Regions from separate parts of the Streptomyces sp. NPDC004435 genome, predicted to be linked through region 2. Evidence: riboswitches for the same ligand, from Rfam matches in the RefSeq annotation. Region 2 holds a riboswitch; the other holds the start of a gene.
What was found. Region 2 has a riboswitch for thiamine pyrophosphate ahead of ACFYT9_RS14435 (thiamine ABC transporter substrate binding subunit). Riboswitches for the same ligand answer to the same signal wherever they lie in the genome.
Positions count from the first base shown of each region.

Region 1: another riboswitch for thiamine pyrophosphate. It lies ahead of thiO (glycine oxidase ThiO); the one in region 2 lies ahead of ACFYT9_RS14435 (thiamine ABC transporter substrate binding subunit).

Region 1 is NZ_JBIAMB010000005.1:112,599-115,797, reverse strand. Features, by position in the region: gene ACFYT9_RS10605 (thiazole synthase) at 1-662, opposite strand, end outside; gene thiS (sulfur carrier protein ThiS) at 668-880, opposite strand; gene thiO (glycine oxidase ThiO) at 877-2,067, opposite strand; TPP riboswitch at 2,065-2,178, opposite strand; gene ACFYT9_RS10590 (NAD(P)/FAD-dependent oxidoreductase) at 2,262-3,199, shown strand, end outside.
Region 2 is NZ_JBIAMB010000007.1:99,602-102,800, forward strand. Features, by position in the region: gene ACFYT9_RS14430 (ABC transporter permease) at 1-325, opposite strand, end outside; gene ACFYT9_RS14435 (thiamine ABC transporter substrate binding subunit) at 364-1,455, opposite strand; TPP riboswitch at 1,537-1,646, opposite strand; gene rlmN (23S rRNA (adenine(2503)-C(2))-methyltransferase RlmN) at 1,676-2,788, opposite strand; gene ACFYT9_RS14445 (phosphatidate cytidylyltransferase) at 3,031-3,199, opposite strand, start outside.

The sequences.
Region 1 (3,199 bases), on a different contig from region 2:
GAGGCCATCAGGACGGGCTCCTGCGCACGGGTGACCGCCGAGGCGAGCATCACCGCGGCACAGCCCAGTTCCATCGCGAGCGCCGCGTCCGAGGCGGTGCCCGCGCCGGCGTCCAGGATCACCGGCACGCCCGCCCGCTCGGTGATCAGCTCGAAGTTGTGCGGGTTGCGGATGCCGAGGCCGGAGCCGATCGGGGAACCGAGCGGCATGATCGCCGCGCAGCCCACGTCCTCCAGCTTCCGGGCCAGGATCGGGTCGTCGTTGGTGTACGGGAGGACGGTGAAGCCGTCGTCCACCAGGGTCTCGGCGGCGTCGAGGAGCTCCACCCCGTCGGGCAGGAGGGTCCGCTCGTCCGCGACCACCTCCAGCTTGATCCAGTCGGTGCCCAGCGCCTCCCGGGCCAGCCGGGCCGTCAGCACGGCCTCGCCCGCCGTGTAGCAGCCCGCCGTGTTCGGCAGGACGCGGATGCCGAGCCGGTCCAGGACGGAGAGGACCGAGCCCTGCACGGTCGGGTCGAGGCGGCGCATCGCGACCGTGGTCAGCTCGGTGCCGCTGGCGACCAGCGAGCGCTCCAGGACGTCCAGGCTGGGGGCGCCGCCGGTGCCCATGATGAGGCGGGAGGAGAACTCCGTACCGCCGAGGACGAACACGTCGTCGGACATCGCGCTCAGCCCCCCTGCACGGCGGTCAGGACCTCGACCCGGTCGCCGTCGGCGAGCAGCGTCGCCGCCCACTCGCCGCGCGGCACCACCGCCTCGTTGACGGCGGCGGCCACCCCGGCGGGGGCGGTCGTGAGACCGGCCACCAGGGAGGCCAGGGAGACGGGGGCGGCGAGCGCGCGCGGCTCGCCGTTCACGGAGACGTTCACGGACACGTTCATGCGGGCTGCTCCTGACGTACGGGGAGAGCGAGGGGGAAACGGCGGGGGGAGAAGGGGCGCGCCTCGTCGGGGAGGGCGCCCGTGGCGAGCGCCTCCGCCATGACGTCGCCGGTGACGGGGGCGAGGAGGATCCCGTTGCGGTAGTGGCCGGTGGCCAGGTGGAGGCCCGGCAGGGCGCTCGGCCCGAGCATCGGCGCGTTGTCGGGGGAGCCGGGGCGCAGTCCGGCCACGGTCTCGGTGAGCGGCAGCTCGGTGAGACCGGGGACCAGCTCGTGGGCGTCGCGCAGCAGCTCGTACACCCCGCCCGCGGTCACCGTGGTGTCCCAGCCCAGCTCCTCGCTGGTGGCGCCGACGACCAGCTCGCCGTTCTCGCGCGGCACCAGATAGACGTGGCTGCCGCGCACCACGGCCCGGACGGTCCGGGAGAGGAAGGGGGCGTACGGGGCGGGGATCCGCAGCCGCAGGACCTGGCCCTTCACCGGGCGGACCGGCGGCAGCACCGCTTCGGGCACGCCCGCGAGCCGGCCGCTGAGGCTGCCCGCCGCGAGCACCGTCAGGCCCGCGGCGAGTTCGGTGCCGTCGGCGAGGACGACCCCGCGCGCCCGTTCGCGGACCACGACGAGCCGCTCCGCGAGCGCCCGGTGGAAGACCACCCCGGCCCGCTCGCAGGCCCTGAGCAGCGCGGCGGCCAGCCGGCGCGGGTCCACCTGGTGGTCGCCGTCCACCCGGAGTCCGCCGCGCACCCCGGGCGCCAGCATGGGTTCGAGGCGGCGGCACTCGCGGCCGCTCAGCCACTCGGAGGCGAGCCCGCAGCGGGTCTGGAGGGCATGGAGTTCACGCAGGTGGGCCCGGTCGTCGGTGTCGAGCGCGACGGCGAGGGTGCCGCAGGCGCGGTAGCCGACGTCGAGGCCGGTGGCCTCCTCCAGCTCGGCGACGAACGCGGGGTAGCGCGCGGCCGAGGCGAGATTGAGCCCGAGCAGGGTCTCCTCGCCGTAGTGCAGTTCGGTGACGGCGGCGAGCATCCCGGCCGCGACCCGGGCGGCGCCGCCGCCCGGCTCGGGGTCGACGACCGCGACGCTCAGCCCGCGCAGGGCCGCCCGCCAGGCCGTGACCAGGCCGATGACGCCGCCGCCGACGACGAGCACGTCGGTGGTGGGTTCGTTCCGGTGTGCTTCGGACGTACGCATGGGCGTTCCCGCCCCTCCCTTCGCCGGCATGACCCGGATCAGGTTCGTACGGTCGGAGGCCGGCCAGCCTCCCTCTCAGCCCGGTGCGTCCGGGCTCCCGCGAGTGGTGTGTGCCCGCCACCCTAGCCCCCGAGGCCGGGGGGTCACAGGGCACCTCCCTTCCTGACGGATCGTCAGCTGCGTAAGGTGGACGGGTGAGCGAGCAGAAGCAGACCCAGCGGCACGTCGTGATCGTCGGCGCGGGCATGGCGGGCGTGCAGACCGCCGTCGCCCTGCGCGAGCAGGGCTTCGAAGGCCCCGTCACCCTCATCGGCGCCGAACCCCACCAGCCCTACGACCGGCCCCCGCTCTCCAAGGCCGTCCTCCTCGGCAAGGCCGAGCACTCCGCCTTCGACGTCGACTTCGAGTCCCTCGGCGTCGACCTCAGGCTCGGCCTCGACGTCACCGGAGTGCGCCCCGCCGAGCGCGAGCTCGTCACCGAGGCGGGACGCTTCCCGTACGACACCCTCGTCCTCGCCACCGGCGCCCACCCGCTCACGCTCCCCGGCACCGAGGGCGTCCCCGGCGTCCACCTGCTGCGCACCCTCGACGACGCCGTCCGCCTCGGCCCCGTCCTCGCGGGCGGCGGCCCGGTCGTCGTCGTCGGAGCCGGCTGGATCGGCGCCGAGTTCGCCACCGCCGCCCGCGAGGCCGGCTGCGCCGTCACCGTCGTCGAGGCCGCCGCCCTGCCGCTCGCCGGCGCCCTGCCCGCCGAGGTCACCACCGCCATGGCCGGCTGGTACGCCGAGAGCGGCGCCGAACTCCTCACCCACGCGCGCGTGGCCACCGTCCGGCCCGGCGCCGTCGTCCTCGCCGACGGCCGCGAGCTGCCCGCCGGCGCCGTCGTCGTCGGCATCGGCGCCCGCCCCGCCACCGACTGGCTCGCGGGCTCCGGCATCGCCCTCGACCCCAGCGGCGCCGTCACCGCCGACGACCGCCTCCGCACCTCGCTGCCCGACGTGTACGCGGTCGGCGACTGCGCCTCCTTCCCCTCCGCCCGCTACGGCGAACGGCTCCTCGTCCACCACTGGGACAACGCCCTCCAGGGCCCCCGCACGGTCGCCGCGTGCATCACCGGCGCCGAGGGCGCGGA
Region 2 (3,199 bases):
GCCCCACGAGCGCCAGGAACGCGGTGCCGACCAGCACGGTCGGCAGCACGAACGGCACCGTGACGACCGCCCGCAGCACGCTCTTCCCCGGGAAGTCGAAACGGGCGAAGACATACGCCCCCGGCAGCGCCACCAGCAGCGTCAGACCGGTGGAGGCGGCCGCCTGCCACACCGTGAAGCCGAACACGCCGAGGATGTCCGACCGGCCCAGCGTCGCCCCGATCACGCCCAGGTCCCAGGCACCGGACGGCCGCAGCCCGCGTTCGACGATCGACACGACGGGCCAGGCGAAGAAGACCGCGAAGAACGCGACCGGCAGGACCATCAGGCCCAGCCGCGCCGCGCTCCCCTTGCGGTCACGCCTCACTTGAGGAGCGACGACCACTGCTGGATCCACGCCTCACGCTTCTCGGCGATCTTCTCCGGCGCCATCGTCTGCGGCTTCTCCACGACCACGCCGTGCTTCGTGAACAGCTCCGGCAGGGTCGCGTCCTTCGCCACCGGGTTCACGAACATCTGGAGCGGCATGTCGTCCTGGAACTTCTTCGAGATCAGGAAGTCGATGAGCGCCTTCCCGCCCTCGGGGTTCTTCGCCCCGTGCAGCAGCCCCGCGAACTCGATCTGCCGGAAGCAGGTACCGGCGGACACCCCGGTCGGGGCCTCCTTCGGCTGCGGCTCCGCGTACAGCACCTCCACCGGCGGGCTGGAGGCGTAGGAGACGACCAGCGGACGGTCGCCCTTGGCCTCCTTGCCGCCGGCCGAGCCGGAGAACTCCTGGTTGTAGGCGAGCTCCCAGCTGTCGACGGTCTTCACGCCGTTCGCCTTCAGCTTCTTCCAGTAGTCCTGCCAGCCGTCGTCGCCGTACTGCGCGACCGTGCCGAGGAGGAAGCCGAGGCCCGGGGAGGACCGCTCGGGGTTCTCCACCACCAGCAGGTCCTTGTACTCCGGCTTCGCGAGGTCGTCGAAGGTCTGCGGCGGCGCCAGCTTCTTGTCCGCGAAGTACTTCTTGTCGTAGTTGACGCAGATGTCGCCGGTGTCGATCGGCGTGACCCGCTGCTCCTTGTCGAGCCGGAAGGCCGCCGGGACCCGGTCCAGGCCCTTCGCCTCGTACGTCTCGAAGATGCCGTTGTCGAGGGCGCGGGAGAGCAGCGTGTTGTCGACGCCGAAGAAGACGTCGCCCTGCGGGGAGCCCTTGGTCAGGATCTCCTTGTTGACGGCCTCGCCCGCGTCGCCGGCCTTCAGCACCTTCACGGTGAAGCCGGTCTGCTTCGTGAACTCCGCCAGCACCTCCTTGGAGGCGTTGAAGGAGTCGTGGCTCACGAGGGTCACGGTCTTCGGCGCCGGCTTCCCCGTCTTGCCCGCGGCTTCGCGGACGTCCTCGGTGGAGCAGGCGGCGAGGCTCGTGACGCCGAGCGCCGCGACCAGCGCGGCGGCGGCTGCCTTCTTGATGTGCATCGGTTGTCCTCCTGGGTGGGACCAGGAAGAGACGCGGCCCTGCCCGCGGCCGGGAGACCGGACGCGGGCAGGGCGCAACAGCTCGAGTTACGACCGAACTTCCTACCCAGAATGACCTGGGCAAGGTTCAGAGGGTCTGCGGTCTACGGTTACCGCACTCTCAGCGCTGTGGCGCTCCCCTGTCGGAATATGCAGGTGTGTTCGAGCACAGAGTACAAGGTCAGCGCTCGGAGGCCGCCAGCTGCCCACAGGCACCGTCGATCTCCTGGCCCCGGGTGTCACGGACGGTGACGGGAACGCCGTGGCGGGCGATGGCGTCGACGAACGCCTTCTCGTCCTCGGGGCGCGACGCGGTCCACTTCGAACCCGGCGTCGGGTTCAGCGGGATCAGGTTGACGTGCACCCGCTTGCCCTTGAGCAGCTTGCCCAGCAGGTCGCCCCGCCAGGCCTGGTCGTTGATGTCCCGGATGAGGGCGTACTCGATGGAGATCCGGCGCCCGGACTTCTCGGCGTACTCCCAGGCCGCGTCCAGCACCTCCCGCACCTTCCAGCGCGTGTTCACCGGCACCAGCGTGTCCCGCAGCTCGTCGTCCGGCGCGTGCAGCGACACCGCGAGCCGGCACTTGAAGCCCTCGTCGGCGAAGCGCAGCATCGCCGGCACCAGGCCCACCGTGGACACGGTGATCCCCCGCTGGGAGATCCCGAGACCGTCCGGCTCCGGGTCGGTCAGGCGGCGGATGGCGCCGACGACCCGCTTGTAGTTGGCGAGCGGCTCGCCCATCCCCATGAACACGATGTTCGACAGGCGCGCCGGACCGCCCGGCACCTCCCCGTCGCGCAGCGCCCGCATGCCGTCCACGATCTGGTGCACGATCTCGGCGGTCGACAGGTTCCGGTCGAGGCCCGCCTGCCCGGTCGCGCAGAACGGACAGTTCATGCCGCAGCCGGCCTGCGACGAGATGCACATCGTCACCCGGTCCGGGTAGCGCATCAGCACCGACTCGACGAGGGTGCCGTCGTGCAGCCGCCACAGCGTCTTACGGGTGGTGTCGTCGTCGCACGAGATGTGCCGCACCACCGACATCAGGTCCGGCAGCAGCTCCCCGGCCAGCTTCTCCCGCGAGGCGGCGGGGATGTCGGTCCACGCCGCCGGGTCGTGCGCGTACCGGGAGAAGTAGTGGGTCGACAGCTGCTTGGCGCGGAAGGGCTTCTCGCCGATCGCGGCGACGGCCTCCTTCCGCTCCGCGGGCGAGAGGTCGGCGAGGTGCCGCGGCGGCTTCTTGACTCCGCGCGGGGCGACGAAAGTGAGTTCTCCGGGGGCCGGACGAGCCACGGCGGCGTCTCTCCTCAAACAGGCACGAGGTCGGACGTCCCGCGACGGCGGGGAGCACGGCACGGCGGTGCCGGAGCGACCTCACTGGACCGTCCCCGCGGCGGCGAGGACGACGAAAGGGCCCGGGACACACGCCCCGAGCCCTTCCAGAGTACCCGCTGTCCGTCAACCCTCTCCGACGGAGATCCCGACCGGCCGGCCGGTCGGCGGCCGCCGTCGGACGGCGCGGGCGGAACGCCCGCTCAGCCCGTGCCCACGAACAGCGCGAGCAGCAGCCACACCACCGGCGCCGTCGGCAGCAGCGAGTCGAGGCGGTCCATGATGCCGCCGTGACCGGGGAGCAGCGTCCCCATGTCCTTGATGCCCAGGTCCCGCTTGATCATCGACTCGCCGAGGTCGCCGAGCGTCGCG